Regions from separate parts of the Brevibacillus sp. FIR094 genome, predicted to be linked through region 2. Evidence: predicted binding sites of a transcription regulator. Region 2 holds the regulator's gene; each other region holds the start of a gene.
What was found. The regulator Rex, encoded in region 2, represses fermentation and respiration genes when NADH is low (regulators of the CRP and FNR family bind a similar motif). The targets are predictions, from matches to a motif close to TTGTGAAATATTTCACAA.

Region 1 (5,544 bases), on a different contig from region 2:
ACTGCGCACGAGAAGCAGCAGCTTTTGGCAGAGAGTATGATTATATCTCTTTTGACAGTTGAGGCGAATTACGGCAAATACGTAAAAGTTAGTGATGATAAATGGCAGGGAGGTGTCTGATATGAACATGCTGTTTAACTTGGACCTTCAGTTTTTCGCATCGAAAAAAGGGGTAGGTTCCACAAAGAACGGTCGCGATTCCATTTCCAAACGTCTGGGCGTGAAACGTGGCGACGGGCAATTCGTTACTGCTGGTAACATTCTCGTTCGTCAACGCGGAACTAAGATTTACCCAGGTGCGAACGTAATGAAAGGCGGAGACGACACTCTGTTTGCAACTGCAGATGGTGTTGTTCGTTTCAAGCGTCTGGGCCGTGATCGCAAACAAGTTGTGATCGAGCCAGTTGCTTCCGAAGCGTAAATATTTGTTAAGAAAAACCCAGCGATATAGCTGGGTTTTCTTTTTGTCCGGCTCTTTTTTATGGTACAATAGATGGGAAAGATATTCTTATCGACTTGGGTGAATGTGATGGGGGACGAGCGGAGGCTGTTTACGCATCAGACAGACCAACTGCTGACCGTTCTGAACAGGCAGCGGCATGACTGGTTGAACCACGTTCAGGTTCTGCTCGGCTATTTGCATTTGAACCGTACTGAACAAGGAGAGGCCCATTTGAAGCGCATCGCACAGATGGCGATGCAGGAATCGATGGTTGCCCGATTGAATAGCTCCTTGTTGTCCGTCTTCTTCTTGACATTTAACGCACTGAACAATGAATTGCTTTTAGAAGTAGACGTGTGCAATCATGTGGATCTCACGCGAGTAGTTTTGAACGAGCAAGACTTGTTCCAGTTGGTGTCAGAGATATTATGCACAGTGAACGATCATGTAGACCAGAGCGGGTACGAAGCAGCCAGCATGCAGGTAAGCTTGCAGATGGATGAGCGTGGGGTTCATTTTCGTTTTGACCTGGCCGGTGTACTTCGTGCATCCGGAATGGAAGAATTGGAAAAGCTGATACGTAAAAGCGAACAGAGTACGGTGGAGGTCACCGAGTGGATACATACGGAAGAAGAATGGGTCCTGAAATTGGTGGTCCCATTCGCGGAATGAAAGAGGTGACACCATGTTTGTCGATCAGGTAAAAGTATATGTAAAAGGCGGGGACGGTGGTAACGGAGCTGTCTCCTTTCGCCGGGAGAAGTACGTACCGCTGGGAGGTCCAGCGGGTGGAGATGGCGGTCAAGGTGGAGATGTCGTGTTTGTTGTGGACGAAGGTCTGCGTACACTGGTAGATTTCCGCTATCAACGACATTTCAAAGCACCTCGCGGAGAGCATGGCCGCAACAAATCTCAGCACGGAGCAGGCGCGGAAGATATGGTCGTGCGCGTGCCACCAGGAACAACTGTCATTGATGATGATACCAAAGAAGTGATTGTCGATCTCGTGGAGCAGGGTCAACGTGCTGTGATCGTAAAAGGCGGACGTGGTGGACGAGGCAATACTCGTTTTGCCAACTCTTCGAATCCAGCCCCACATATCTCAGAGAACGGAGAACCAGGTCAAGAGCGTTACATTGTCATGGAGCTCAAGCTTATTGCAGATGTGGGCTTGGTTGGTTATCCGAGTGTAGGAAAATCCACCTTGCTGTCTAGTGTAACAGCGGCGAAGCCAAAAATTGCGGCGTACCACTTTACGACGCTGACACCGAATTTGGGTGTTGTGGACTTAGGTGAGCAGAGCTTCGTAATGGCTGACTTGCCAGGATTGATTGAAGGCGCGCATGAAGGTGTGGGTCTTGGTCACCAATTCCTGCGTCACGTGGAGCGTACGCGCTTGATCGTTCATGTGATTGACATGGCAGCGGTAGATGGACGCGATCCATACGAGGATTATTTGCAGATCAACCGAGAGCTGACTATGTATAACCTGAAGCTCGAAGATCGTCCGCAAATTGTAGTCGCGAACAAAATGGAACTGCCAGAAGCAGCGGAAAACCTGCGTATTTTCAAGGAAAAGGTTCCAGATGCGAAGGTGTACGAGATCTCTGCTGCAACCCGTCAAGGCGTACAAGAATTGATGTATGCGATCGGGGATGCCTTGGCGACGATTCCGGACAAGCCTGCTGTCGAGGAAGTTGCGGAAGTGGAAGAGCGCGTGGTGTTCCGAGCAGAAAAAGAACCAGAGGAATTCGAGATTACGCGTGATAACGAAGTATTTGTTATCAGCGGTGAAAAGATCGAGAAGCTCGTACGCATGACCAATCTGACCAGCTATGATGCAGCCCAGCGTTTTGCAAGACAAATGCGCTTTATGGGTGTAGATGATGCTCTGCGCAAGTTGGGAGCAAAAGACGGGGATACCGTTCGGATCGGCAAATTAGAGTTTGACTTTGTGGAGTGACAAAAACCATGATTGATGTCCCATCACTGAACCCGTTTATGGGGGATAAACGACTCCAACGCGGTGCGATTCTACCGCTAATCATCTCCAAGCAGGTGAAGACACCTGTCCAAGTTATGGTTGAACATGCAAAGGGCAGCTATCTCGTAGTTTCCTACGAGATGAAGCCTGAAACGAAAGCAGAGCTTCTCGGATCAACTGTACGCATTCGTTGGGAAACGGATGCGGCAGTGAATACCATTGATTTGGAAGTAGTTTCGGAGCAAACGCTATGGCCGATCAAGCTTTTAGGGATGATTCCGATTAGTATAGGGGTAGAAATAACACAAAAACGCAAGCAGGATCCCATCTCTCCAGATCTCGGTATTTCTGTCCCTTACAAGGTGATGGGAGCTAGACCGATCGAAGAGAAAGGCGAGGCAGTGTTGCTGAAATTCTCTCCAACCCGTCTTGTTTTGGGAACGGACGGTTATGTGTCGAAGGGCGATTTTCTCCACTTGTCTTTCAAGATACCGAAGCAAGCGCAGGAGATCGTCATGATGGCGAAAATCGTGGAAAAAACGTTCCAAGACAAGCAATCGATCATTGAATTAATCTTTACGGATATCAATGAAAAGCACCATGAACTCATCAAAGATTACTATAAAAAGCTCTCAACTACCGCTTCTTCCTAAGGAAGCGGTTTTTTTCCTTTGATGTTCCTGTGAAGAAGGTATATAGTAGAGTACATAGAGTTCTACATCGAGCCTGTTCACTTCATGATTTGTTGTGTACGCTTTCCTGAATAAATACTTGTGAAATCATTCACTTTTTATTATTCGAATCCGTTGTCTGCTTTACTTTGTGAAAAATGTTACAAGCAATTTTTTACCGGATTTTCAGGGAGAATAGCGGCCGTTACTCGTATGAACAGGCATCGAGAATGAAAGGCCTCTATTCCAAAGCAAAGGAGGACGTTTTTTTTATGTCTCAAACAACTACGCAACAAGCTCAAGCTGCTGCTGAAGTAGCAAGCACTGCAACTCTGGCACCAGCGCAGCAACAAGATGTACTCGATCAGTTGATGAAACCAGAAATCCAAGAGTCACTTAACGTATTGGTGGCGAACCTGCCTAAATTGGCAGAATTGACAACTCTTTTGACCAAAACATATGATTTGGTACAAACAGTAGCAAATGATCATGTGTTGATCGACGACATCAAAGGCGGAATGGAAGAGTTCGTAAAACCGATCTCTGATAAAGCAAAAGGTATTGCGCAAGCAGCCATCGAAGCCAATGACCGTGTTCATGTTGAAGAGTCTACTATCGGTTTGTTCGGTATTCTCAAAATGCTCAAGGATCCGCAAGTACAAAAAACTTTGCGTTTCGCACAAGCATTTCTGGAAGTATCAGCAGAACGTCAACAACAAAAACGCTAGTATTTTTTTTATGGAATGTAAGACAAGGACGGAGGATTGGGCATGGCGAAGCATATTCTGATTCTAGGCGGCGGTTATGGCGGTTTGCTCAGCGCATTGACTGCACGTAAATACATGACGGCTGAAGAAGCGTCGATCACGGTGGTAAACCGTTTTCCTACTCACCAAATCATTACAGAACTGCACCGCTTGGCAGTAGGAAACCTGTCGGAACAAAACGTGGCGCTCCCTCTGGAAAGATTGCTGCGTGGCAAAGAGATTAACCTCGTAGTAGACACGGTAGAAAATATTGGTCTCGATTCCCAACGTGTAACACTGGGAAGCGGTGAGTCCATCAAATACGATGCTTTGGTGATTGCGCTGGGAAGTGAAACCGCATTCTTCGGAATCCCAGGTCTACAAGAGTACAGCTTTACACTGAAGTCTGTAGAAGAAGCGAATCGTCTGCGTGCACACCTCGAAGAGCGCGTGATTGAATACAAGACGAGCAAAAATAAAGCAGATGCTACCTTCGTTGTAGGTGGTGGTGGTCTGACAGGTATCGAGCTGGTTGGGGAATTCGCTGATATGTTGCCAAATCTGTGCCACAAGCACGGCGTAGACTTTGCAGATGTATCCATCTACTGCGTAGAAGCAGGTCCATCCATTTTGGCTGGTTTTGCTCCTGACCTGGTTGAGCGTGCGAAAACGAGCTTGGAAAAACGCGGCGTTCAGTTCCTGACAGGCGTACCTGTAACGGAAATGAAAGAAACCACAGTTTGCCTGAAAGATGGGGGTACCATTGAAACCAAGACAATGGTATGGACAGGTGGCGTACAAGGAAATCGCGTAGTGGCTGAGTGCGGCGTGGAAGTAAACCGCGGGCGTGCAACTGTTACAGAATTCATGCAATCCACTTCTCACCCTGATGTATTCCTTGCAGGTGACAGTGCGGTCGTAATGGGACCAGAAGGTCGTCCATTCCCTCCGACTGCGCAACTGGCATGGCAAATGGGCGAAGTAGTAGGTCACAATCTTTTCGCACACTTCAACGGCACTAAAATGGATACCTTCAAACCAGTATTCTCTGGTACACTGGGAAGCCTGGGCCGTAAAGACGCGATCGGAACAATCGGTGCAAGCCAACTGAAGCTGAAGGGTCTGCCTGCAACCTTGATGAAAGAAGCGAGTAACGTTCGCTACTTGACTCATATCAACGGCTTGTCCTCTTTGGCATACTAATCGAATCAGGAAAACCCGGGATCATGATGTCCCGGGTTTTTTTGTGTTTGTTTATCCGTTTCCGCCTGGATCTTCAATCACGTTTGGGGATTGTGCCATTTTTTTACCCCGCATGTCATTGCCAAACTGTTCGAGACTGCTTGGCTTACCAGCTGGGTGATTGTTACGGCGCTCCGATTTATCTGACTTTCCACGTCCGGCCATTTGTCTTTCACCTCCTCCATACGATACGCATTATTGTGCGCGAAGAAGCTCCCCCTCATGTAATCAAAGTAAACCAAATATGATCCGATGAAAAAAAGTGACGGATAAGGATTGTCACATTACATGCTTTCTGTTATGATGTCCTCTATGAAGAAACAACTGTTTTTCTCAGGAGGACACAGCGCATGAAAAAGGAAGAAAAATTCTACTTGATTCGATCTGACATCCTGCCAGAATCGATTGCCAAAACGATTGAAGCCAAGAAGATGCTGGAATCCGGCGAAGTGGATACCG
Region 2 (5,544 bases):
CTGACCGTAGACGCAGTATCAGTGCTGTCAGTATTGGCTGATCGACTTACTGTCCCCAATACAATCCCTAGGAGAAATAGACCGAGTAGGATAGGAATGAGCCACCACAGCATTTTGGGCCGGATGTACATGTCGTTCCCCCTGTCCCATTTTTGTCTTTAGCCTATGCTATACGGGAAGGTTTTAGAACGACACGGAAAAGTTGCTAATCATAGCTTAAGGTCGGGCGGTCATACTACATATACACCCCGAGGAGGTGAGCGCGTGACATCTTCGCAACAAACCACATCTCCTGACATACTTGGGTTTCTGTTACAGGAATACCGCGTCTCCTGGGCAGGATTGTCGTCTCCCTTGCGTCAATGGTCGCACACACCCACTCTTCATTTTCGCCATCATCTCCTGACAAAAGCTGTGGCAAAAATGAACAACGGAACGTCGTAGTATCCAATTCCCCTACCTACACCTGCACTGCCTTACTCCTGTCCCCCACCTGACAGGAGCCTTTTACCGTTTTAGCGTTTGGAATACGCGGTTTGCTTCATAAATCGCGCGCTCCTCATCGATGGTCAACAGTTTATGATTACGCATCAAGAATTTACCCGCTACAATCGTATCTTTCACATCTCGTCCATTTGCTGCGTATACCACGTGTGAAATCGGTTGGTGTGCCGGGTGGAAATGGGCTTGGTGGCTATCCAGAACGATCAAGTCAGCTTGCTTGCCTACTTCAATGCTTCCGAGTGTTTCCTCTTGGAATACCCCTTCTGCGCCATAACGAGTAGCCATGCGAAGTGCTTCCTCTGCTGGAACCGCTACTGGATCGTTATTCACACCTTTGTGCAATATCGCAGCGAGTTTCAATTCCTCAAATAAATTCAAATTGTTGTTGCTCGCCGAGCTGTCGGTACCCAGTGACACGCTTACACCTTTTGCCAACATTTTCGGAACTGGCGCAACACCACTAGCCAGCTTCAGGTTGCTCACTACATTATGAGAAACTCTCACATTGTATTTTGCCAAAATGTCGATTTCTTCATCCGTTAAGTGAACAGCGTGCGCGACGAGTGTTGGGCGATTGAACATTCCCAGTTTTTCCAAATGAGCAACTGGACGAAGCCCGTAGTCCTTCTCGTTTTGACCGACTTCCCAAGCTGTTTCAGACATATGGATATGAAGCGGCAAGGAAAGCTCATCAGCTTTTTCGATAATTTGGGTAATAAATTCTGGCGAGCAGGTGTACGGCGCATGCGGTGCCATCATGACGGTAATACGTCCGTCCGCCTGATTATGCCATTCTTTTGCAAAAAGAGTCGCGTCTTTGAGCTTTGTTTGACGTTCTTCTTCGGAGCACAGACCAATCATCCCTCGGCAAAGGCGAGCGCGCATTCCAGCAGCATCGACTTCCTTCGCCACGACATCCATGTGATCATACATATCCACAAATGTAGTGGTACCGGTACGAATCATCTCGATAAGTGAGAGCTGGGTACCCCATTTTACTGTGTCTCCCGTGAATTGTGCCTCCAATGGCCACATTTTGTCTTCCAGCCATTGTTGCAGTGGCAAATCATCTGCATAACCACGTAGGAGGGACATACCAGCATGTCCATGCGTGTTGATTAAGCCAGGCAGTATGTAATCACCTTTTTGATCGATGACTTCATCGTATCCCGCTTCCGACAGGTCCTCAGGAGTTGGGCCCACATACGTAATCTTGTTGCCTTCGAATGCTACGGCACCATCGTAAATGACTTCATTCGTATCGTTAACCGTAATAACTGTTGCGTGAATGAGGATCGTCTTTTTCATAGTAAACACTCCATTCTTACGTCAAATAGTAGGCCAAGCTTTGCAGGTTGGACGTCACATCCGCATAGTGAATGCGAACATCTTTTCCTGCGCGAATCGTCGTAGGGGCAAAATTCAAGATCCCCCTGATACCCGCTTGAGTCAACTGATCACATACGGATTGCGCTGCAGGTGCCGGTACCGTAATAATCGCCAGCTTGATTTGCTTGTCGACGACCGTTTCTTCCAGCTCTGATAAAGGCTGAATCGATATACCTGCGACTTTTTTGCCCTGCTTCTCTGGATTATTGTCAAAGATGGCCGCAATCCGCATGTTATCTTTCAAATAAGCGTTGTAGTTACTAATAGCATGGCCCAAATGCCCAGCTCCGACCAAAGCGACACGGATTTCATCCGTTAGCTTCAGAATTTCACGGATTTTTTCCACCAGATAATCGACATCATAGCCGATTCCCTTTTTTCCAAAATCACCAAAAGCTGCAAGATCTTTTCTGATTTGGGCAGGATTCACATCAAGATTCTTACCCATCTGTTGGGAGGAAACGGTGGTCACCTCAACCTGTTGCAAATAACTGAGGTAACGCAGATAAATCGGCAAACGACGGACGACCGCTTCTGAAATCTTTTCGTGTTTTGCCACGTTCGGTCTTCCCCCTTAATTCTTTTGCTTCAAAATCCGATATTCTTTTCCGTTCGATAAAATGGTAATGGAACCGTCGTGGCTGGTAACGTATGTCTCGGCCCATGACTCACCCAAGCGCTCCATGACTTCTGCCTGGCCGTCTTTCATTTGATCCCGCGATCCACCTGTCTGAATAATGGCGACCTGTGGATCGACTTTCGTCAGAAATGGTTGCGAAGATCCTTGATTGCTCCCCTGACCCGCTACCTTTAGCACTTCCGCCTTCAGTCTGTCATTTTGCCGTTCCAACAGTCGCTCTTCTGCTTTTTCATTCACGGCGCTCATAAATAAAAATCGTAATTGACCGTGCGTCAATCGAAAAACGAGGGAATTGTTCTGAGGCGATAAAAATAACGGTTCATCCGGGAGCAAAACTTCCATGGAGATTTCTTGGTCAAGAGTGAGTACTTGTCCTTGCTCTGCTTCCATCTGCTTTTGGTTGGAGCGAAGCAGCACGACATGGCGAAGCGATGATGCGATCAGCTTGGGCAAAATGACGGCATCAACAAGCACTTGCTGGCTCAATGAAGCGTAGCCTCCCATATGCTCGGGCTGGTCGTTCGTCAACACTACATAGTCGAGCCGTGTGATCTTGAGCTCTGCCAAGCGTGCCGAGAGAACGGGCCAATCATCTGCCGTACCCGTATCAATCAGCATCGTTTTGCCGCCTGGCATTCTCAAAAGCGTACTCTCACCATGTGGAAGTGCCAAGTAGGTGATAATGAGACCCGAAAATTCCTGTTCTGTCTCTGTTTCAAATGGGTCATCTATCTTCACTGCTGCTTCTTGTACATACAAATGGCTATCAATCGAGCATCCGCAAAGGAAAATCGCACTAAGAACTACAATCCACCAACGCCACTCTTTTTTCCATAACATTTATTTTATCACCTTAATCCCTATGAGACTATTGCTTCATTTTATGAATCTGACAGGGATTGCATACTAAGGAATGGCTCTATACGCTCTCGAAGCGTTGGCCATGGACCACTTTCGATCTCAAATGGCGGCAAAGATTGAAGGAATGAGCGTCCATATCTCGACTCAACCACACGCGTATCAAGAACGATCACGACCCCTCGATCCAAGTGGTGGCGAATTAATCGACCTACCCCTTGTTTAAATTGCAGAACAGCTTGTGGAAGAGACAAGGACATAAAAGCATTTTTTCCTTCTGCCTTCAAAAGCTCTGCCCTTCCTTGATAGACAGGATGATTCGGCGGTGCAAACGGGAGGCGAACAATGACTAAACTACTCAGCCATTCCCCTTGGATATCCACGCCTTCCCAGAAGCTGCTCGTCCCAAGCAGGACACTTCTCTCCATGCTTCGGAACAGACGCACCAACTTGCTCCGATTGTTGCTATCAATCCCATGACCGAATAACGTATACGGTTCTGGGGCCTCCGCAAGGCGTTCCTTCATTGCTTGGTAAACAAGTCGAAGCATCGAGTGGGAGGTGAATAGAATCAGCGTCCTTCCTTTCGAAGCCAATACGACATCAACACACCCTTGAATGACCGCCTCCACATACGTATGATCACTCTCTTTGCCTGGTGCGGGGAAATCAGATGGAATCAACAGTAACCCCTGCTCTTCATAATGAAACGGCGATGGCAGTGACAAGGTACGCACTCGTTCTTCGGGCAGTTGGTCGAGACCAAACTGGCTTTTGATGTAGGAGAAGCTGTTTTTGACCGTCAGAGTGGCTGAGGTCAAGATCAGACTCCGCTTCTGCGCAAAAAGTGGTTCTGCCAGTGAGTCGGCAACCTTCAAGAGCGCTGCTGACAAATGGACCTGCTTGCGAGCTGTACGGGACTCTACTTCCATCCAATATACATACTCGGCATCTTGCTCAAGCAAAAAGAAGTGAAGCAGCTCCACAGTGTTTTGCCAGTCTTTGATGAGACCGAATAAATCTGTCAGTAGACTGCGTACCGCAAAAGTAGGCTTTTCCTCTTGCGGAGTCGTTCGTAAAAGCTGCTCGATTCCCGCTGCGTATGCGGTCATCCCTTCAATCAGCTTTTTGGTCACTTTGCGTATCTTCTCGTGTTTGCCTACAAACGATTCGGTCCGGTAACGTACTGTCTCACGTCCGGCATCCGTCGTCTCCTCCGCACGGTCTGATGCCCATGCATACAAGAGCTGTGTCCATTGCTGCGCTTTCTCACGTAAGGCAGCGGACTGTTTTCTCAGCTCAGGAAGTTTTGTGGCGACATCTTCTTGTACCGCAGGCATCCAGCTTTGCAGCTCTTCTGCGAAGCGGGCAATTGCCCACCCTCTTCAACCGATGCACGATCTAACAAGAAAAGAAGCTGCGTGGTTGAAAACTGCTTGCCTAAATGCTGTGTGGCAGCATCCTCCAAATGATGGGCCTCATCGACGATGGCAACTTCATACGAAGGGAGGATTCTGTTTTCCGCTTGCAAGTCGCTGATGAAAAGGGCGTGATTGACGATGAGTACATCGACATCGCGAGCCCGTTCCTTCGCCTGAAAATAATAACAGCGACTAAACCACGGACAAGCCCGGTTTAAACAAGAGCTCGTATCACTTTTTACCTGTTGCCACAGCAGTTGACCACTTGGAGGCATGCTCAGTTCCTCCACGTCACCGGTAACGGTTTGCGTGAGCCACGTCAGCATCTGTCCTTTGACCAAGCGCATTTCTTGGCTACTTCCTTCTACAGGCTCATCCACGGCTTGTTCAAATTTACGCAGGCATAAGTAGTTTCCTCTGCCTTTTAGCGTAGAAGCTGTAAAGGAAAACGGCAGAGACTCCTGCAAGGTAGCAATTTCCTTATGAAAAAGCTGTTCCTGCAATTGAATGGTATTGGTACTGACCACCAACTGCTGCTGATTGTGATGAGCCCAAATGATCCCCGGCAAGAGATAGGCTAATGATTTTCCCGTACCTGTCCCTGCCTCTACCAATAAATGGGCACCATCCTCCATTGCCTCATAGACGGCATGCATCATCGCTTCCTGAGCATCCCGACGTTGATACCCCGACATTTTCGCCTGCATGTGCCCGTTTTCACCCAAAACATCC
Region 3 (5,544 bases), on a different contig from region 2:
AAGATTCAACCAGCTGGTACGCTGCCACCGACAGGTGCAACGTACGAGTACAACAATGGGATGATTGGAAACGAGAAAGTGTATATCTATCACACCCATAACCGTGAGTCTTGGCGAAATGTTGCTCGGAACCAACAAGGGAGCTCGGTAGATGATCCTGAGATCAACATCACGCTTGTTGGAAAAAGGCTGGGTGAGCTGTTGCAAGCTAGAGGCATTTCGGCAATGGCGAGCCAGGACGATTTTGCCCAGAAATTGAGGGAACAAAATAAAAGTTACTCGATGTCTTACTCCGAATCGTATAAGGCGGTAGCAGCAGCGGCTGCAACCAGTCCGCACTTGCAGTACATTTTCGATATTCATCGGGACAGTGATGAGCCACGCAGCAAGGTAGCGATCACGATCAATGGCAAAACCTACTCCCGGATGCTGTTTGTAATCGGAACAGCGAATCCGAACCATCTGGCGAACAAAAAGCTGGCGGAAGAGCTGAACGCCCGTCTGGAAGCCTCTTATCCCGGTTTGTCGCGGGGGATTATCCTGAAAGGTTCAAATCAAGGGAACGGGGTGTACAATCAGTCCATTTCCGAGGGAGCCCTGCTTTTGGAATTCGGTGGTACGAACAACACCTTGGAAGAAGGCTATAATACAGCAGAGGCCTTCGCTGAAGTCTTCGGGAATTACCTGATCGAATCTCAAATCGCATTTAACTAAAAGTAGCACGATTCTTTTCGCCAGAAGCGAGAGAATCGTGTTTTTTTCCAGGAGGATAATTTTATGGCTACGGATCAAGATCACATACACTCGACTGACGATAACAGTCGTGGTCATCTTCAAGGTGACTGTGAAAGCTGCTTTGGCTTGTGCTGTGTGGCATTGCCTTTTGCTGCTTCCTCTGATTTTGGCATCAATAAAGACGCGGGCAAGCCCTGTAGTAACTTACAGGCAGACTTCCGGTGTGATGTTCACACAAAGCTGAGGAAGATAGGCTTTCGCGGTTGTACTGTCTACGATTGTTTTGGAGCTGGCCAAAAGGTGTCTCAAGTCACTTATGGCGGCCAAGATTGGCGTGCAGTACCAGGATCAGCAAAGCAAATGTACGAAGTATTTCCGATCATGTGGCAGCTTCATGAGCTGCTCTGGTATATAACGGATGCGTTGACCAAGCAAGCTGCCGAATCTCTCCATCCGGCATTGAAGGAGGCGTTGGAGGAGACACAGCGCCTGACGGATCACAGTCCTGAGGACATCCTAAAGCTGGACGTTACTCTGCATCGAGCAAAAGTGAACGAACTATTGTTGCAGACAAGTGAACTGGTACGTAAGGACGCAGTTGCCAAGTACAAAGGGGGCAAGCAAGGAAAAAACTATGGCCGGGGCGCTGATCTCATCGGTGCCAAGCTCAAAGGCGCTGATTTACGAGGAGCCCATTTGCGCGGCGCATATTTGATTGCTGCTGATCTGAGAGGAGCAGATTTGCGGGGAGCTGACCTCATTGGTGCAGATTTTCGCGATACAGATGTGAGCGGTGCGAACTTGACCGAGACGTTGTTTCTCACGCAGGTTCAGCTCAACGGGGCGAAGGGCGATGCAAGCACAAAGCTGCCCCCTTTGTTCACGCGTCCACCGCACTGGGCTATAAGCAAAGCATGAAGATGTAAAAGCAGGATGTCATTCGTTGACAACCTGCTTTTTGCTATTGTATTTGAAAAGAAGTATCTGCAAAGCATGAAGAAAAACATGGCGCTGGCGATTTCTAGGAAACCAGTCATTTGATTACCTCCAAGTCCAGATGCATTTTTACAAGTTTGGATTTGAATGCAACCCAACGATTTCGATTACTTCGACTACCGCTACCCTTTTCGGACCTTATGTCATTTCCTCCGATCTTAGAAAAATGTTGTTAATACATTTTAGCTTTTTCCGTATTAACTATCGTGAGTCTCACAACCAAACAAATTGCGCAATTTGTTCATTCCATTTAGAAGGGAGGGGGAGTAGTTGGAGATCGCCCAAGTGAACACAGGCATCTGCCAAAACGAAGAAAACGATAGGCAAACAGAAAGCATGTCGACCGAAACGTTTGCCCAAATATACGGTGCGTATTACAAGCGCGTCTACAAATATATTTGCTATCGCATCAACAATCACTATGCAGCTGAAGAAATATGTAGCCATGTGTTTGAAGTTGTTATTTCTAAATACAGCAGTTATTCACCTGCTAAATCAAACTTTGAAGTCTGGTTGTTTGCAATCGCCAGAAACGCAGTGACAGATTACTTCCGCTCACAGAAAAAAAGAATGAGTTTTTCACTAGATTCTATTCTGGATATGGTTCTGCCGAAGTCATCTCCGGAAGAAATTGTAATCAAGGGCGACAATCATCAAGCGTTATTTCAAGCTCTGGCAAAGCTGAGTGAAAAAGAACGCAATATCATCGCCATGAAATATGCGGCTGGACTAAAAAACGCGGAAATCGCAGACCTGCTTGGTGTCAGCGGTTCAAATATCGGCGTCGTGCTCTACAGATGTCTAAAAAAGCTACAAAAAGAATTGCAAAAAGGGGGTTTCCGTTATGAAGAGTAAGCATGATCTAGATGATTTTCGTGAACTCACCGACTTGCTTACTGATCTGGAGCTGGATGACACCACTCCAAAAGCCAACATATACAATCGGCTGAAATTCAAATTGGAATCAGGAAACATACAACTACATGATAGTAAAAAGGACGGGATCTATATGAAAACGAATAAATGGAAAGCTGCCACAGTTAGTGCTGTTGCTGTTGTTTGCCTTTTAGGTGCATTCTCGACTACATCGTTTGCCCAAGGAATGCTCCAGACGATCTTGGCACGCTTTCAGGTCGGGAACATGGAAATTACCCAATATGATAAAGAGCTGCCTGCTGCACAGTCCGATACCCAAGGAATCAATGAACCTATAGAACTAAAGGAACACCCACAGATGACATTGGAAGAAGCACGCGCAGCTAGCAAAATGGACTTTCCCGTACCGACATGGATGCCAGAGCATTATTCCTATTACAACACGCTCATTCAAGGCGAGGGTATGGTAGAAGTTCAGTATGAAAAAGGGGAAGAGGAAGAGTTTATTTCCTTCTTGATTTCAAAGGGTGGCGAAAACGGCATCAGCACGACAGAGGGTGTCAAGATCGAAACCATTGGCGGGAAAAAGGTATATTTCGCCAACGGAATCGTGATTTGGGAGCATGAAGGATTCACGGTTGAACTGTACCATAAGAAGGACATTGATACTGCCACCCTTGGCAACATCATCGAATCCTTGTCAACGAAATCTGCCAAAAAATAAGTGGTTGTTAGCGCATTTTTACTCGGGGCTTTGTTAACTGAATAGGGGAAAGATGGGCCCGTAAAAGGGTCCATTTTTTCTACGTACGATTACTGCTATGAGATTTTAAAAGGAAATGAACAAATTACACAATCAATAAAATAAGTAGAGGCGCATAAGTCTAGCTCAAATCAAGGAAAAATCCGAAACAGTCACAGTCTGTTAAAAATCATGTAACGAATCGGACACCCTCTAGGGTCAAAAGTCCTGCTACAATTGTACATGACCGGAAATATACAGGGTAAAACAAACAAAAAACTCTCTCACGATGATGAAGGCGCAAAGGGGGTTACAAGAGAGAGAATCATTTGTGAATTTTTTCACATATATTTGTGATATTTTTCACAAAGTCGTAATAAATGCGGGTTTCCCCACGGGTATAATTCCGGTACATAAAGGCCAAAACGCGAAGAGAAAGGGATCTTGTACATGGATATAGTGGATTTGGGACGACTTCAATTTGCGATAACAACTATCTTTCATTTTGTTTTTGTGCCGATTTCCATCGGGCTGTCATTATTAGTAGCCATTATGGAAACGATGTATGTGATAAAAAAGAATGACTTGTACAAAAAAATGGCCAAGTTTTGGGGAACCTTTTTGCTCATAAATTTTGCTGTCGGGATCGTGACAGGGATTATGCAGGAGTTCCAATTTGGGATGAACTGGTCTGATTTCTCGCGATTCGTTGGCGACGTATTTGGAACTCCGCTAGCGATTGAGGCCCTTTTAGCGTTCTTCCTCGAATCGACTTTTATTGGACTATGGGTGTTCGGTTGGGATCGTTTGTCCAAAGGTGTGCATCTCGCATGTATTTGGCTCGTATCCATAGGAACGATTCTTTCGGCTCTTTGGATTCTGGCAGCCAACTCGTTCATGCAGCAGCCAGTCGGCTTCGCAATCAATAACGGACGTGCAGAGATGGTCGATTTCTTCGCACTCCTTACCAATGGACAATTACTATATGAATTCCCGCATACCGTATTTGCGGCATTTGCGACAGGTGCCTTCTTGGTAGCAGGTATCAGTGCTTGGAAGCTGTTGAAAAAACAAGACGTTACATTCTTTGTGCAATCTTTCAAAATTGCGATCGTGGTAGCATTGATTTCCTCGCTTGCTATTGCTCAATTTGGTCATGGTCAGGCACAGTATTTGGTTGCTACCCAACCGATGAAAATGGCTGCGAGTGAAGGACTGTGGGAAACAAGCTCAGACCCAGCTCCTTGGACGGTTTTTGCAACGATTGATCCAGAAAAACAAGAAAACGGTTTTGAGATAAAAATTCCTTATTTGCTTAGCGTTCTGACGTACAACTCACTTTCAGGTTCTGTACCGGGCATGTTGGAATTGCAGGCAGAGTATGAGAAAACCTACGGTCCAGGAAACTACATTCCACCAGTTCGGACGACCTTCTGGAGCTTCCGCATCATGGTAGCGGGCGGAAGTGCAATGATTTTGTTGGCTTTGTACGGGGCATATCTGACCTTCCGCAAAAAGCTGGAACAGCCAAACAAGCGGTTCATGCAGTTGATGGTTGCGGGTATCTCACTACCGTTCATCGCAAACTCAGCTGGGTGGATTATGACGGAGGTAGGGCGTCAGCCGTGGACGGTATTCGGGCTACTACGTGTGGAAGATTCGGTTTCGCCAAGCATTAGCACAGGAGAGGTATGGTTCTCTCTCATCGCCTTCACGACGATTTATCTCATCCTGCTTTGCCTCTTGGCTTATCTGTTTGCTCGTGTAGCCAAAAAAGGACCGGATATGGATAGTCATGAGGAAGTAGAGGATTTACAGCTTCAGGATCCATTTGATCGTGTAAGGAGTGAACGTTATGGAGCTTAATGAACTGTGGTTCCTGCTCATTGCCGTTCTGTTTACCGGATTTTTCTTTCTCGAAGGCTTTGACTTTGGTGTTGGCATGGCGACGCGCCTGCTATCACGAAATGATTTGCAAACTCGGGTTTTGATCAATACGATTGGTCCGTTCTGGGATGCCAATGAAGTTTGGCTGATTACAGCGGCTGGTGCGATGTTCGCAGCGTTTCCGGAGTGGTATTCCACGATGTTTAGCGGGTATTATCTCGTGCTTACGCTGATTCTGCTTGCGTTGATTGGACGCGGGGTAGCATTTGAATTTAGAGGCAAAGAGAAAGGTGAGGCTTGGAAAAAGA

Region 1: a site for Rex is predicted at 3,198-3,215, ahead of ACQ5DJ_RS12975 (DUF1641 domain-containing protein). Genes of this name have one in related genera too.
Region 3: a site for Rex is predicted at 3,679-3,696, ahead of ACQ5DJ_RS09495 (cytochrome ubiquinol oxidase subunit I). Genes of this name have one in related genera too.

Annotation. Positions count from the first base shown of each region.
Region 1 covers NZ_JBEAES010000012.1:100,819-106,362, reverse strand. The annotation lists gene ACQ5DJ_RS13000 (ribosomal-processing cysteine protease Prp) at 1-120, shown strand, start outside; gene rpmA (50S ribosomal protein L27) at 128-421, shown strand; gene ACQ5DJ_RS12990 (sporulation initiation phosphotransferase B) at 530-1,114, shown strand; gene obgE (GTPase ObgE) at 1,128-2,405, shown strand; gene ACQ5DJ_RS12980 (PilZ domain-containing protein) at 2,414-3,079, shown strand; gene ACQ5DJ_RS12975 (DUF1641 domain-containing protein) at 3,370-3,825, shown strand; gene ACQ5DJ_RS12970 (NAD(P)/FAD-dependent oxidoreductase) at 3,868-5,046, shown strand; gene ACQ5DJ_RS12965 (hypothetical protein) at 5,098-5,250, opposite strand; gene ACQ5DJ_RS12960 (ACT domain-containing protein) at 5,436-5,544, shown strand, end outside.
Region 2 covers NZ_JBEAES010000002.1:70,619-76,162, forward strand. The annotation lists gene ACQ5DJ_RS01510 (hypothetical protein) at 1-131, opposite strand, end outside; gene ACQ5DJ_RS01515 (hypothetical protein) at 265-444, shown strand; gene ACQ5DJ_RS01520 (amidohydrolase) at 508-1,812, opposite strand; gene ACQ5DJ_RS01525 (redox-sensing transcriptional repressor Rex) at 1,829-2,452, opposite strand; gene ACQ5DJ_RS01530 (ComEC/Rec2 family competence protein) at 2,468-3,373, opposite strand; partial or broken gene dinG (ATP-dependent DNA helicase DinG) at 3,415-5,544, opposite strand, start outside.
Region 3 covers NZ_JBEAES010000009.1:21,233-26,776, reverse strand. The annotation lists gene spoIIP (stage II sporulation protein P) at 1-714, shown strand, start outside; gene ACQ5DJ_RS09510 (pentapeptide repeat-containing protein) at 778-1,653, shown strand; gene ACQ5DJ_RS09505 (sigma-70 family RNA polymerase sigma factor) at 2,002-2,586, shown strand; gene ACQ5DJ_RS09500 (hypothetical protein) at 2,576-3,331, shown strand; gene ACQ5DJ_RS09495 (cytochrome ubiquinol oxidase subunit I) at 3,800-5,215, shown strand; gene cydB (cytochrome d ubiquinol oxidase subunit II) at 5,205-5,544, shown strand, end outside.